Methanocaldococcus jannaschii DSM 2661: one gene and its partners. The main gene of each other region encodes a partner of the protein of the gene in region 4 in a complex. Each region holds a gene or a part of one and is shown on either strand. Other genes may lie near its edges. The genes, in order: rpoB, MJ_RS05580, MJ_RS05595, MJ_RS03130 and MJ_RS05575.

The links.
Region 1: MJ_RS03130 (region 4) and rpoB share a complex: the UniProt entries of both Methanocaldococcus jannaschii proteins name them as parts of the RNA polymerase complex.
Region 2: MJ_RS03130 (region 4) and MJ_RS05580 share a complex: the UniProt entries of both Methanocaldococcus jannaschii proteins name them as parts of the RNA polymerase complex.
Region 3: MJ_RS03130 (region 4) and MJ_RS05595 share a complex: the UniProt entries of both Methanocaldococcus jannaschii proteins name them as parts of the RNA polymerase complex.
Region 5: MJ_RS03130 (region 4) and MJ_RS05575 share a complex: the UniProt entries of both Methanocaldococcus jannaschii proteins name them as parts of the RNA polymerase complex.

What each region holds. Positions count from the first base shown.
Region 1 is NC_000909.1:972,069-975,041, reverse strand. It holds rpoB (DNA-directed RNA polymerase subunit B), read right to left. Parts: upstream 2,456-2,973; coding sequence 545-2,455; downstream 1-544. Other genes in the region: MJ_RS05580 (DNA-directed RNA polymerase subunit B''), read right to left, coding at 2,541-2,973; MJ_RS05590 (LAGLIDADG family homing endonuclease), read right to left, coding at 1-436. UniProt on the Methanocaldococcus jannaschii protein: DNA-dependent RNA polymerase (RNAP) catalyzes the transcription of DNA into RNA using the four ribonucleoside triphosphates as substrates. The Rpo2 subunit (Rpo2N and Rpo2C in this organism) is implicated in DNA promoter recognition and in nucleotide binding.
Region 2 is NC_000909.1:970,305-973,257, reverse strand. It holds MJ_RS05580 (DNA-directed RNA polymerase subunit B''), read right to left. Parts: upstream 2,245-2,953; coding sequence 757-2,244; downstream 1-756. Other genes in the region: trpA (tryptophan synthase subunit alpha), read right to left, coding at 2,672-2,953; MJ_RS05575 (DNA-directed RNA polymerase subunit H), read right to left, coding at 2,261-2,497; rpoB (DNA-directed RNA polymerase subunit B), read right to left, coding at 1-671. UniProt on the Methanocaldococcus jannaschii protein: DNA-dependent RNA polymerase (RNAP) catalyzes the transcription of DNA into RNA using the four ribonucleoside triphosphates as substrates. The Rpo2 subunit (Rpo2N and Rpo2C in this organism) is implicated in DNA promoter recognition and in nucleotide binding.
Region 3 is NC_000909.1:978,348-981,658, reverse strand. The notes cover bases 164-3,311. They hold MJ_RS05595 (DNA-directed RNA polymerase subunit A''), read right to left. Parts: upstream 2,954-3,311; coding sequence 374-2,953; downstream 164-373. Other genes in these bases: MJ_RS05590 (LAGLIDADG family homing endonuclease), read right to left, coding at 3,028-3,311. Also shown: MJ_RS05600 (50S ribosomal protein L30e), read right to left, coding at 1-27. UniProt on the Methanocaldococcus jannaschii protein: DNA-dependent RNA polymerase (RNAP) catalyzes the transcription of DNA into RNA using the four ribonucleoside triphosphates as substrates. Forms part of the jaw domain.
Region 4 is NC_000909.1:525,491-528,409, forward strand. What follows is about bases 67-2,822. They hold MJ_RS03130 (DNA-directed RNA polymerase subunit P), read left to right. Parts: upstream 67-1,252; coding sequence 1,253-1,393; downstream 1,394-2,822. Other genes in these bases: MJ_RS03120 (ribosome assembly factor SBDS), read left to right, coding at 162-869; rpl37A (50S ribosomal protein L37Ae), read left to right, coding at 912-1,190; MJ_RS03135 (rRNA maturation protein), read left to right, coding at 1,395-1,904; MJ_RS03140 (KEOPS complex subunit Pcc1), read left to right, coding at 1,915-2,157; rpl18a (50S ribosomal protein L18Ae), read left to right, coding at 2,170-2,400. In the rest of the region: psmA (archaeal proteasome endopeptidase complex subunit alpha), read left to right, coding at 1-12; more of MJ_RS03150, read left to right, coding at 2,823-2,919. UniProt on the Methanocaldococcus jannaschii protein: DNA-dependent RNA polymerase (RNAP) catalyzes the transcription of DNA into RNA using the four ribonucleoside triphosphates as substrates.
Region 5 is NC_000909.1:969,459-972,378, reverse strand. What follows is about bases 1-2,757. They hold MJ_RS05575 (DNA-directed RNA polymerase subunit H), read right to left. Parts: upstream 1,619-2,757; coding sequence 1,382-1,618; downstream 1-1,381. Other genes in these bases: trpA (tryptophan synthase subunit alpha), read right to left, coding at 1,793-2,632; MJ_RS05580 (DNA-directed RNA polymerase subunit B''), read right to left, coding at 1-1,365. Also shown: trpB (tryptophan synthase subunit beta), read right to left, coding at 2,824-2,920. UniProt on the Methanocaldococcus jannaschii protein: DNA-dependent RNA polymerase (RNAP) catalyzes the transcription of DNA into RNA using the four ribonucleoside triphosphates as substrates.

The DNA of each region.
Region 1 (2,973 bases), 450 kb from region 4 along the record:
CTTTTGAAGCTTCTTTATAAACCTCTTCACAAACCTCCCACTTGTTTCCTCCATCTCTCTCTAATTTTTCCATCTTTTCCAAAATTTCTTTCCTCTTAGTTTCACTTATTGCTACTCTTCCACAGTGTGGGCAAACTGCCTTCAATATCTTGTATATTGTTTTGGCAAATCCTATATGAATTACTGGTTTAGCCAACTCTATATGCCCAAAATGCCCTGGACACTCTCCAATCCTTCCTCCACATGTTTTGCAAACTAAACCTGGGTCTATAACTCCCAATCTTGTGTCCATTAAACCTCCATCTATTGGATAACCATCTTCATCATAAGTGTCTGGTGTAACTATCTTAGCAACTGACATCTGTCTTATGTAATCTGGAGACAACAAGCCAAACATTATTTCTCCAATCTCTTTAGGGATTTCATACCTCTCCATCAATATCACCAAAGATTAAGGATTTGCTTTTATTTTTACTTTTTATTTTTCTAAAAATATTGTAATAAGGCAAGATTAAGGTTAAGCAAGGTCTTTTAATGTTTCTCTTTATTGTTTCTGTTTAACTTTTTCTTTCTCCAATTTTTCAACAAACTCCTCAAAATCCTCTAATTCAACCTTATCTCTAACCTTAATTCTTGGCAAGATACACATACTCTTCAACTCATCTAATAAAAGCTTGAATGCGTAAGGTATTCTAACGAATGGTATCTTCTTAGAGCTGTAGAGGTTTTCAATCTCTCCACAAATTGGACAGTATTTTAGCCCTCTCTTGTAGTCTAATATGGCAAAGTCTCCACATTTTGAACATATACAGATATCATATGGGTCTGATTCATCCATAAGCCTCTCTTTTAATAGCATAGCTGCACCATGCCCAATTAAAACATCCCTCTCCATCTCTCCAAACCTTAGACCTCCCTCTCTTGCCCTACCTTCTGTTGGCTGTCTTGTTAGCACTTGGACAGGTCCTCTACTTCTTGCATGTATCTTTCCAGCTACTAAGTGGTGTAATTTCTGGTAGTATGCTATTCCAATGTAAATCTCTACTTCAAACTTCTTTCCAGTTTTTCCATCATACATGACCTCTTTACCGTGATGCTTGAATCCTAAAGCCTCTAAAGCCTTTCTTAAATCCCATTCTTTTTCTCCGCTAAATATTGTTCCGTCTATTCTTCTTCCTTCTAAAGCTCCTACTTTACCCCCAAGCATCTCCAATAACTGCCCAACAGTCATTCTTGATGGAATTGCGTGTGGGTTGATTATGATATCAGGAACTATTCCACTCTCAGTGAAAGGTAAATCCTCCTGTGGAACTGTAAGTCCCATAACTCCTTTCTGTCCATGTCTTGAAGCAAATTTATCTCCAAGCTCTGGAATTCTCAAATCTCTAACTTTAACCTTAACTAACCTGTTTCCTTCCTTTGTTTCAGTTAATATAACTTTATCTATATAACCTTCTTCCCCATGTCTTACAACAACTGATGAATCTCTTCTCTGTGGTTTAACTTGAATTGTTATCTCATGCTCCTCTAAGAATCTTGGTGGAGAGGTTTTACCAACAATTACATCTCCACCTTTTACATGGGACTCAACTGCAACTATTCCATCCTCTTCTAAGTATCTATAACACTCCTCTGACCTATAACCCCTTACTCCTTTATCAGGAATCTCAAACCTATCCATCTGTCCTCCTGGGTATCTTCTCTCACACGCATCGTAAGTTCTGAAGAAGGTGCTTCTTCCCAAACCTCTATCAATTGCTGATTTGTTAAAGACTATAGCATCCTCCATGTTGTATCCTTCATAGCTCATAATAGCTACAACGAAGTTCTGCCCTGCTGGTCTTTTATCGAAACCTAAAATCTCTTGGTGTTTTGTCCTAACAATTGGAACTTGTGGATAGTGGAGATAATGCCCTCTTGTATCTAATCTCCATTTTATATTGCTCATTGGAATTCCTAATGACTGCTTCCCCATTGCTGCAGCCATTGTAATTCTTGGTGCTGAGTTGTGTTCTGGATAAGGAGCAACCCCTGCCCCAATACCTAATATGGTTAATGGGTCTATCTCTAAGTGTGTGTGTTTCTCAGTCAATTCTTCTTCAGATAGAGCAATATAGGCATTTTCTTCCTCTTCAGCGTCTAAATATTCAATAACTCCTTCTTTAACTAAATCTGAGAATGTAATTTCTCCTTTCTTTAATTTTTCAATATGTTCTTTAGTTAGTTTTGGTTTTCCATTTTCTACAACTATTAAAGGTCTAACAATCCTTCCAGCATCCGTGTTTATATGAATGTCATTACTTTCTTCATTGTAAGCAACTGTTGTATATTGAGGGAGCTCTCCTTTTCTTCTTTTTTCCCTAATAAAATTAACAAGTTCTTCTGGTTTGTCTGTAGTTCCAACTAACTTTCCATTAACATAAATATTTACTTCCCTTGATGCCAAGTTTTTCACCTAAGAGAGATTTTTATTGATTTTGAAAAGATTAAAATTAAACATCAACAAAAACTCAGAAAAAACATAATAAATAAAGTTTCTTTTAAGAAACATTTATTCCAAAGGATTTTAATAGCTCAATAACTTTGCTATCATCTTCTTCTCTTGTAACTTTACACATTATAGCAAAGTTTTTAACAAGACCACAGTTTGGACCTTCTGGAGTTTCTGAAGGGCAGATTTTACCCCAATGAGTTCCATGCAGTTCTCTCGCTTCAAAGTGTGGCTGTGACCTTGATAATGGTGAAACTATTCTCCTCAATTGAGAGTTTGTTGCTAAGTAACTTGTTCTATCTAAGAGCTGGCTAACCCCAGTTTTTCCTCCAACCCATGTTCCTGTTGCCATAGCGTGTTTAATTCTCTCGGTTAATATATCGCTCCTTACAGCAGCTTGAATTGAAGGAGTTTTGTTCCTTAATGTTTGTCTCTCTAATTGATATTTTATATCCTTAACAAGTTGGCTAAACGCATATCTA
Region 2 (2,953 bases), 440 kb from region 4 along the record:
TCCATGTTGTATCCTTCATAGCTCATAATAGCTACAACGAAGTTCTGCCCTGCTGGTCTTTTATCGAAACCTAAAATCTCTTGGTGTTTTGTCCTAACAATTGGAACTTGTGGATAGTGGAGATAATGCCCTCTTGTATCTAATCTCCATTTTATATTGCTCATTGGAATTCCTAATGACTGCTTCCCCATTGCTGCAGCCATTGTAATTCTTGGTGCTGAGTTGTGTTCTGGATAAGGAGCAACCCCTGCCCCAATACCTAATATGGTTAATGGGTCTATCTCTAAGTGTGTGTGTTTCTCAGTCAATTCTTCTTCAGATAGAGCAATATAGGCATTTTCTTCCTCTTCAGCGTCTAAATATTCAATAACTCCTTCTTTAACTAAATCTGAGAATGTAATTTCTCCTTTCTTTAATTTTTCAATATGTTCTTTAGTTAGTTTTGGTTTTCCATTTTCTACAACTATTAAAGGTCTAACAATCCTTCCAGCATCCGTGTTTATATGAATGTCATTACTTTCTTCATTGTAAGCAACTGTTGTATATTGAGGGAGCTCTCCTTTTCTTCTTTTTTCCCTAATAAAATTAACAAGTTCTTCTGGTTTGTCTGTAGTTCCAACTAACTTTCCATTAACATAAATATTTACTTCCCTTGATGCCAAGTTTTTCACCTAAGAGAGATTTTTATTGATTTTGAAAAGATTAAAATTAAACATCAACAAAAACTCAGAAAAAACATAATAAATAAAGTTTCTTTTAAGAAACATTTATTCCAAAGGATTTTAATAGCTCAATAACTTTGCTATCATCTTCTTCTCTTGTAACTTTACACATTATAGCAAAGTTTTTAACAAGACCACAGTTTGGACCTTCTGGAGTTTCTGAAGGGCAGATTTTACCCCAATGAGTTCCATGCAGTTCTCTCGCTTCAAAGTGTGGCTGTGACCTTGATAATGGTGAAACTATTCTCCTCAATTGAGAGTTTGTTGCTAAGTAACTTGTTCTATCTAAGAGCTGGCTAACCCCAGTTTTTCCTCCAACCCATGTTCCTGTTGCCATAGCGTGTTTAATTCTCTCGGTTAATATATCGCTCCTTACAGCAGCTTGAATTGAAGGAGTTTTGTTCCTTAATGTTTGTCTCTCTAATTGATATTTTATATCCTTAACAAGTTGGCTAAACGCATATCTAAACAAATCTTCCATTAAGTCCCCAGCTAATTTAGCTCTTTTATATGCGTAGTGGTCTTTATCATCTTCTCCTCTATATCCAAAGTAAAGTTCTAAAGCGTTTCTTGCCATTATTCCTAAGAACCTAATTTTCTTTGGGAAATCTTCTTTTGTAACTCCTAAATGGGGCAGTAAATAGTTACATAAAACTGTTTCTGCTCTCTTTAATCTATAATCCTTTGCCTGCCCTGGAGCTACTCTCTTTCCAATAAACTCCAAAGCATCTTCAGGGGAGTTTATGTTATGCTCTTCCCTAATCTCTTGAATGTTTAAAACAATCTCCATAAAGAATCTTTCATCATCAATTGACTCAATGATATCTTTATCTGTCTCAGCCCCAAGTGCTTTCATTAATATAACCAATGGTATCTGCCCAGGCATTCCAGGGAATGTAGCATACAACAAACCATCTGGATGTCTTTCAACAGTACATAAAGCCCTAAATCCGTGTCTTGTTGAAAACACTTTTGCAACATCTACTATCTTTCCACTTCTCTCTGCCTTCTCACATAAAATTCTATTTGGAATTAAATCTTCCTGAGTAATTAATACTTTTTCAGTTCCATTAATTATAAAATAGCCAAATGGGTCTTCAGGGTCTTCTCCCAGGTCTATAAGCTCTTCTCTTGATTTTCCATACAAGTGGCAGATTTTTGAACCAAGCATTACTGGAAGTTCTCCGATATAAACTTCAACAGTTTCCCCTTCCCTTGCATCTTCTCCTTCACCAATAATAGGGGTCATTTCTAAATATAATGGAACTGAATATGTTAAATCTCTGATTCTTGCTTCCATTGGAGTTATTGGTCTTATTGAACCATCAGCTTCTTTAATAACTGGTTTTCCTACTTTAATTTTCCCTAATTTAACTTTATACCCTCCAGTAATCTCTGTTTCAATATATCCAACTTCATCAATAATTTTTTGTAATCTATTTTCTACAAAATCGTTGTATGACTCTATCTGGTGGTCTATTAAACCATGTTCTTTAAAATAAGCATCTACTAATTCTCTCATAATTGCCACCTATTTTTTAAATAATCCTTTTAATAACTAATCTATAAGCTATACTAACTCCAGCCGTTGGACTTTTTCTAATTACTCTAACAACATCTCCTTCTTTAGCTCCAATTTCCTGAATAACAGGGTCGTCTTCATAAATTTTTGGTAGTTGCTGAATCTTTATATTGTATCTCTTCAAAATCTCCTCAACTTCTTCTTTTGGAACTATTTCATGCTTTGGAACCAGTATGTGGTCTGTGACCTTCAAGGTTACTCCTCCCTACCATTTTGTTTAAATATAATTAATGACAAAAATTAGGTTAAAAGAGAGACTCAAGGTAATGATGTAATAAATGTGATGCATCCTTACAAATATTTTTTTCTCATATTTATTTTTTACTTTTATTGTCCTATAAAAATATTTCTTTATTTGAATATTCTGTTAATTTTTTATAGCTACTTTAGCCTTCTTTTTAGTCCCTTCCTTTAGATTTTTAACAAACTCCTCCAACTCCTTTAGGAATTTTTCCTCATCCTTTATTTGTCCATTCTCATCTAAATGTTTTTCAACAATCTTAACAATCGCACTTCCTACAATAGCTCCATCAGCTATTTCAGTTATTTCCTCAACATGCTCCCTCTTTGAGATTCCAAACCCTACACAGGCAGGGATTTTTGAAAACTTTTTAACTCTCTTAATTAACTCTTTCGTCTCTTCAGCTAC
Region 3 (3,311 bases), 450 kb from region 4 along the record:
CACATCCATATTCTCCCTCCTTCTCATTTTTTACTCCGGAGGGATTTCTTAGGACTTTCGCAGGCAAATATATTTTAACTTTGGAACTTAGACATCTAAAAAATGTCAATATTCAATATAAAACATTTACTCCTGCGAAAGTCCTAACTCCCTACCGGTAAGAATATTGGTTTTCGATAATAGTTTCTCTATATTTATATACTTTTTGGATAGGATAAAAACATCAAAAAATTAAATCAATTTTTGTTTAAATTTTTTAAAGGTCAGAGAAGGGCGCGTTCATCATCAATATTCAGCACATCGATGTATCATCATCCCCATAAAATAGTAGTTTATGATGTTAATGTTAAAAGTAAATTTTAATATAAAAACTTTACTCTTCCATATTTTTACCCTCTTCGTACTCCCTATCTATTGTTAGTTCAACACATCCAGTTCCTAAGTATATTGGTTTTCCAACAATAACGTTTTCTATAACCCCTTTCAGTTTATCAACATCTCCCCTCTCTGCAGCAGCATATAGATGCTTAACAGTTTCTTCGAATGCAGCTCTTGCTAAGACAGAACCTTTCTCTCCAGCAACTCCATGTCTTCCAATTGGCTTAACTTCCCCATCAGCAGTCATTATATCTGCCACTAACATCAAATGCCTTATATCAACCTCCAACCCCTGTTGCTCTAACGTGTTTCTCATTTCATTAATTATAGCGTTTCTTGCTGCCTCAATACCTAAAACTTCTTGGATTTCAATGATGTTATTGGTTATTGTTCTTGTTGTATCAACCCCATCAATTTTAAACACTTCTCTTAAGTTTGAACCTTGAGTATATAAAACATATTCTCCTCCCTCTTTTTTAACTAAAACCCTCTCAATTCCTGGAATTCCTTTTAATTGTATATTTTTGATTTTTGGGATTCTCTTTCTAAGAGCTTTTATTGATGGAGTCTTTATTTTTAAATATAAAGTAGTTCCATCAACATCAATCTTTACCTTTAATTTTTTCTTAATTGCCTCAATAACATCGTCTATTGTTAATCCTCTATCAGCTAATCTATTCTCATCCAACTCAACTTTTATAGATTGAGTCCATAAATCAATACTTATGCTTTCAGCTATACTTCCCAAGGTTAAACTTTCAATCTCCTTCGCTATCTCTTCAGCTTTTTCTCTATTATCTTTATATTCTTCTTTTAGATAGATAGTCATAATTGGTGTTGATGGCTCTTTTCTTGCATCTACAATCTCAATCATCCTTGGCAAACCCAAGGTAACGTTAATCTCCGCAACCCCTGCATAGTGGAACGTTCTCATTGTGTTATGAGTTAAAACTCCATCAAAGGTTGTAAATGTCTCTAAACCTTCAACGCTTATGTCATAAACGTATTTTTTATCACAACTTATTTCCTCAATCTTAACAATTTCATCCCAAATTACATCACTTTCAACTGCCTTCTTTAACAACCAATACTCTTTTAGAGCTAAGATATTTACTCCTTTCTTAACTGCCAATTCTTCTATTCTTCTTAAGTGTCTTTGTAATGTAGCTCTTCCAATTTTCTGCTTTCTTTCAAATTTCTTTAAAATTACCTTTGGATAATCAACTTTCTCTCCCAACTTAGTTAATGCATCTCCAATTGAAGGAATCATGTCGATTGAATCGTAGGTTTTATCATCATTTAAGCTACTTACAAGCCTTTCTAATTCAGATTTTTTCTTTTCAACTGAGAAGTTAATTTCTTCATGGAATTTTTTAGCATATCTGTGTGGAATTATCAGTACAAACTGATTTTTCGTCTTAGTTTTTATACTAAAGATGTTAAATCTTGCCAACAATATTGCAATTCCATCAATCAACTCTTTTGAGTTTGAAGTAACTCTTATAACCTTTCTATCTGCATTTACATTTCCATCTCCGTCAAAGTAACCTCTAATTAATCCTCTAACAAACTCCTTATTAGCTCCAAACACAAACTCAGCAATCTTTTTAGTGTTTGATGATGTGCCAAAGTTTGATAAAAATTCTGCCAATGTTGATGAATAAATCCTTATATCATGGCTTTCTGCGAATCCGTTGTTGTTATCATACTCTCCATAATTCAAACCAAGTTTATCTGCAAATGCTCTAATTTTATTTAAGATAAGTTCATCAACGTTTGAAATTGAAACAAAGTATTTAGTTACTGAACCCTCTGCTAAGTAGATTCCTATGAAATAGCCAAAGTCATAATCTAATTTTATGTTGTTTGGAATCGATTTACCATTTATTTTTGGAGCTATTTTATTGTTAATGTTATCTACAACATAGTTACCAGAAACATAGTCGGAGATGTTTATAGCCTCAACACAGTTTGCGGGTATGTGCTTTACAACTGGAATTCTATCTCCAATCTTCAACTCACTACCCTTAACTGGGATTATTTTGTTGTCCTTTCTTATAACAAAGGAGTGATATGGTGTTGCAGTTATCTCCCTACCTGACTTTGTCTTTATTTTAATCAATTTTCCATTATGCTTATGTCTTATACAGCTTATTATCCTCTTCCAATGCACTTTTTCATCTTGGTCTAAGCTTAAGGCATAGATGTCAATAGGCAAATCACAAACCTCACTATTTCCAATCTTCTCAAATCCAAATCTCTCAATCATCTCATCAACTAACTTTCCAATTTCAACTGGCTTTATAAACTCTCCTTCTTTGATTATAATCTTTTCTTCATAAGGTAGAGACATCTGAGTCCCAGGCTCTCCAATGGATTGAGCAGCAACAATTCCTACCGCCTCATAAGGCTCAACTAAAGCCTTTCTATAGGCATTAACAACCTCATCAATAATCTCATCTACCATCTCTTCTGTCAAATCCTTCTCTTTTGATAACTTTTCAAACAACTCATCCTTTAATGATTGTGGTATATCTAAACCTTCAATTTTTTGTTTTAATGCTTCCATGTCCATGTATTCTCACCTTAAAAAATTAAAAGATGTAAAAATTGTTTTGAAAAAGTTTTGAAATTTTTGAATTTAGAGATTTATTGGTTATACTTCATCTTAACCTTATCAATTATTCTGTCAATATTTACTGCCTTACCTCTATCAGCAAGCATTGGGTCAATTCCATCCTCTCCATACTTAAATTGAATCATAATTCCTCTTGAATCTCTAACGGTTCCATCGAACTCTGTCTTTAAGTCTTGTAGAGCGTTAATTAATCTTCTCTGCATGTAACCAGACTGAGCAGTTCTAACTGCCTGGTCAACCAATCCTTCTCTACCTCCCATAGCGTGGAAGAAGAACTCTGTTGGACTTAACCCCT
Region 4 (2,919 bases):
CAAGAAGAATAAATTATAGTAAAATTTTTAAATCCAACTATTTTAAATTATTTTTAGAGTATTAATATTATTTGGGAGTATCCTACTCACTCTCACTAAAGTAATTTTTATAAATTCAAAACCCTTAGCCGAAACATTTATATAATGTGGGGAGGGATATTATGGTGTCCTTAGAAGAGGCAGTAATAGCAAGATATACATCCCATGGCGAAAAATTTGAAATTTTAGTTGACCCATATTTAGCGGCTAAGCTTAAAGAAGGGCAAAATGTAGATTTTGATGAGCTTTTAGCTATTGAAGTTGTATTTAGAGATGCAAGTAAAGGGGAGAAAGCCCCTGAAGAGTTACTATCAAAAATATTTGGAACAACAGATGTTAAAGAAATTGCTAAAAAAATTATATTAAAAGGTCAAGTTCAATTAACTGCTAAGCAGAGAGAAGAAATTAGAGAACAAAAAAAGAGGCAAATTATAACCATAATTAGTAGAAACACAATAAACCCTCAAACAGATACTCCACATCCACCGCATAGAATTGAAAAGGCAATGGAAGAGTTAAGAATTAACATAGACATTTATAAAAGTGCTGAAGAACAAGTCCCTGAAATTGTTAAAAAGCTTAAAAAAGTTCTACCTATTAGATTTGAAAAGAGAGATATCGCTGTTAAAATCCCAGCAGAATTCGCTTCTAAGGCATATAATGCTTTATACCAATTTGGAGCTGTTAAGCAGGAAGAATGGCAGCCAGATGGTTCTCTAATTGTATTAATTGAAATACCAAGTGGTATTGAAGCGGAGTTTTATGCTCATCTAAATAAAATAACCAAAGGAAATGTCCAAACAAAGGTTGTTAAGAAATACAGTGAATAATTTATAGATATTAAATAGATATTAAAGACGAGGTGAGAGAGTATGTTCAGCCACACAAAGAAAGTAGGTCCAACAGGAAGATTTGGACCAAGATATGGTTTAAAAATAAGAGTTAGAGTTAGAGATGTTGAAATTAAAGCTAAAAAGAAATATAAATGTCCTGTCTGTGGATTTCCAAAATTAAAGAGAGCTTCAACATCAATATGGGTTTGTGGAAAGTGTGGAGCTAAGATAGCTGGAGGAGCATACACACCAGAAACAGGTGCAGGAAAGGCTGTTATGAAGGCAATTAGAAGAATTGTTGAGAGAAAAGAAGAATAACTTTTCATTATTTAGCATTATTATTTTATAAATTTTTATAACTTTTATTTTTGGGGATGTATATGGTAGAATACAAGTGTTTAAACTGTAAAAAGATAATAAAACTTGAAGAGCTGGGAAAAAGAGCAAGATGTCCTCACTGCAGTTATAAGATATTGGTTAAACTTAGACCAAAAGTAGTTAAACATGTAAAGGCGAGATAAAATGATACTAACAACTTCAAGAAAACCCTCCCAAAGAACAAGAAGTTTTGCGAGAGATTTAGAGAGAACTTTAAATATTCCCTATGTTCAGAGAGGGAAGCTTTCATTAAAGGAGATTTTTGAAATTGATAAGCATGTTCTTTTAATTGGTGAGTTTAAAGCTAACCCTGGAACTTTAGTTGTTTATGATGTTGAAAATGAAAAAAGACTATCAAGCTTTATCTCTGTTAAATTACAGAGAGAGATTTGTGGAGAGAAAATATATAATGATGATGGAATAAGAATAAAAATAAGTAGAGAACTTAAAGATAACGAGGAATTTCAAAAATACTATGAAATTTATGATGAATTTTTATTCCAACATTTAAATATTAATGAGGATAGTGATATAACATTGAGGTTGGAAAAAGACCCAAAATATCTATTTGCTATACAATTTTATAAAGGGAGAGTTAAAATAGGGCCTTTGATTAGAATAAAATCTATTAAGTTGTTTGACAGCCTTTTATAAAGGGATTTTCATGAATTCTTTTGAGTTAATATTGGAGTTTGATAGTGAGGAAGAGGCTGAAATTATCTATAAATCCATATTTTTGGAACATTTAACTTCTCAAATAAAATCCTCCGCCACAATGGAAATAAATAAAAATATAATAACGATAAATGTTAAAGCTAAAGATATTTCTATATTAAAGGCATCTATCTATTCCTACTTAAGATGGATAGGTGTTGCACAAAACATTTATAAGATTTGTAAAGAATGAGGAGGTGGTAATTTGGCTAAGATATTTAGAATAACTGGAATTATGAGCAAAAAAGGTAAAGACCCATTATACTTTAGAAAGGAATACAAAGCATTAAAACCAGAAGATGCTTTAGAGATATTATACTCTGAATTTGGAGGAAGATACAAAGTTAAAAGAAGTAGAATAAAAATCTTAAATATTGAGGAAATAAAGCCAGAGGATGTAACAGACCCTGTCTTAAAGAAATTAGTTACTGCCTAATAGAGACTTAATTAAAGAGAATGATAACCTTCGCATCTAAGTCTTAAATTGATTATTATATAAACTGTAAAATCTCAACATCCATCTTTTTTGTTTATTTTTTTATTTTATAATCCATTTTTAACATTCAATTAAGTCTAAAATTTTATTTTGGTGAGATTGTGGAAGATAAAATTGAGTTTATGGCTAAGCATAAAAAATGGTTCGTAGTGAAAAAATTAAAAATAGATGAAAATACTGAAGATATTGAGATAGCGAGGTTATTGGCATCAATAGATGAGACAGTTTTAAATAAAATCCCTGAATATTTGCCATTTGATATGAATAAGTTGTATGAGATTGCAGATGGAATATATCAAAAGAAAAAAGGAAGGATTACAGAAGAAGAGATTGCAGAAGTTTTAAAGAAATTAAAATCTCCAGCAACTACAAGAAAATTAAATGAGATTACTGAATCAAAGGAAGGTAAGGAGATATTAAAAGCTATTTTAAATAACATAATATTAGAGAGATTAGGAA
Region 5 (2,920 bases), 440 kb from region 4 along the record:
TTCTGAAGGGCAGATTTTACCCCAATGAGTTCCATGCAGTTCTCTCGCTTCAAAGTGTGGCTGTGACCTTGATAATGGTGAAACTATTCTCCTCAATTGAGAGTTTGTTGCTAAGTAACTTGTTCTATCTAAGAGCTGGCTAACCCCAGTTTTTCCTCCAACCCATGTTCCTGTTGCCATAGCGTGTTTAATTCTCTCGGTTAATATATCGCTCCTTACAGCAGCTTGAATTGAAGGAGTTTTGTTCCTTAATGTTTGTCTCTCTAATTGATATTTTATATCCTTAACAAGTTGGCTAAACGCATATCTAAACAAATCTTCCATTAAGTCCCCAGCTAATTTAGCTCTTTTATATGCGTAGTGGTCTTTATCATCTTCTCCTCTATATCCAAAGTAAAGTTCTAAAGCGTTTCTTGCCATTATTCCTAAGAACCTAATTTTCTTTGGGAAATCTTCTTTTGTAACTCCTAAATGGGGCAGTAAATAGTTACATAAAACTGTTTCTGCTCTCTTTAATCTATAATCCTTTGCCTGCCCTGGAGCTACTCTCTTTCCAATAAACTCCAAAGCATCTTCAGGGGAGTTTATGTTATGCTCTTCCCTAATCTCTTGAATGTTTAAAACAATCTCCATAAAGAATCTTTCATCATCAATTGACTCAATGATATCTTTATCTGTCTCAGCCCCAAGTGCTTTCATTAATATAACCAATGGTATCTGCCCAGGCATTCCAGGGAATGTAGCATACAACAAACCATCTGGATGTCTTTCAACAGTACATAAAGCCCTAAATCCGTGTCTTGTTGAAAACACTTTTGCAACATCTACTATCTTTCCACTTCTCTCTGCCTTCTCACATAAAATTCTATTTGGAATTAAATCTTCCTGAGTAATTAATACTTTTTCAGTTCCATTAATTATAAAATAGCCAAATGGGTCTTCAGGGTCTTCTCCCAGGTCTATAAGCTCTTCTCTTGATTTTCCATACAAGTGGCAGATTTTTGAACCAAGCATTACTGGAAGTTCTCCGATATAAACTTCAACAGTTTCCCCTTCCCTTGCATCTTCTCCTTCACCAATAATAGGGGTCATTTCTAAATATAATGGAACTGAATATGTTAAATCTCTGATTCTTGCTTCCATTGGAGTTATTGGTCTTATTGAACCATCAGCTTCTTTAATAACTGGTTTTCCTACTTTAATTTTCCCTAATTTAACTTTATACCCTCCAGTAATCTCTGTTTCAATATATCCAACTTCATCAATAATTTTTTGTAATCTATTTTCTACAAAATCGTTGTATGACTCTATCTGGTGGTCTATTAAACCATGTTCTTTAAAATAAGCATCTACTAATTCTCTCATAATTGCCACCTATTTTTTAAATAATCCTTTTAATAACTAATCTATAAGCTATACTAACTCCAGCCGTTGGACTTTTTCTAATTACTCTAACAACATCTCCTTCTTTAGCTCCAATTTCCTGAATAACAGGGTCGTCTTCATAAATTTTTGGTAGTTGCTGAATCTTTATATTGTATCTCTTCAAAATCTCCTCAACTTCTTCTTTTGGAACTATTTCATGCTTTGGAACCAGTATGTGGTCTGTGACCTTCAAGGTTACTCCTCCCTACCATTTTGTTTAAATATAATTAATGACAAAAATTAGGTTAAAAGAGAGACTCAAGGTAATGATGTAATAAATGTGATGCATCCTTACAAATATTTTTTTCTCATATTTATTTTTTACTTTTATTGTCCTATAAAAATATTTCTTTATTTGAATATTCTGTTAATTTTTTATAGCTACTTTAGCCTTCTTTTTAGTCCCTTCCTTTAGATTTTTAACAAACTCCTCCAACTCCTTTAGGAATTTTTCCTCATCCTTTATTTGTCCATTCTCATCTAAATGTTTTTCAACAATCTTAACAATCGCACTTCCTACAATAGCTCCATCAGCTATTTCAGTTATTTCCTCAACATGCTCCCTCTTTGAGATTCCAAACCCTACACAGGCAGGGATTTTTGAAAACTTTTTAACTCTCTTAATTAACTCTTTCGTCTCTTCAGCTACTTTCTCTCTCGCTCCAGTAATCCCAGTTACAGAAACAACATAAACAAACCCACTACACTTTTCTAAAATTTTCTTTAACCTTTCATCAGGTGTTGTTGGGGCAACTAAAAATATTAAATCAACTCCATACTTTTTACAGTAATTGTATAAGCTATCAGCCTCTTCAATTGGCAAATCTGGAACTATAATCCCAGAAACTCCAGCCTCTTTACATTTTTTAACGAACTCCTCCTCTCCCATCTTAAATATTATGTTATAGTAGGTTAAGAACACCTTTGGAACATTTGGAGCTTTTTCATTCAATTTTTTAGCCAACTCAAATGCCTTCAATGGATTCATGCCACTGTTTAAAGCTCTAACATCTGCTTTTTGTATTGTAATTCCATCTGCAACAGGGTCAGAAAATGGAATACCTATCTCAACAATATCAGCATGCTTACAAATAACTTCTAATGCCTTTTCTGAAATTTCCAAGTTTGGGTCTCCTCCCACATAAAATGCAACAAATGCCTTTTCTCCTTTGTTTTTTAACTCTTCAAATTTTTCTGCTAATTTCATAATCATCCACTCCAACTTTTTAGTAAAAGCTGCCCGAACAACCTTTTTAGAAAAGGTTGATCAAAATCTTAATTTAAATGGGTATCCCAATAGGGCGAAGTCCTATGGTGTCTTGACCAGAACGGATACATTAAAGGGCTTTTAGTCCCTTTAATGTCTCTTAAGATTGTCTCAAGTAATCGAATATGTCTTTAAATCTCCCTTCCCAATGCCTTAGCAACAGTCTGAACGTCCTTATCCCCTCTTCCAGACAAATTAATAACCATTATATCATCTTTATCTAATTTA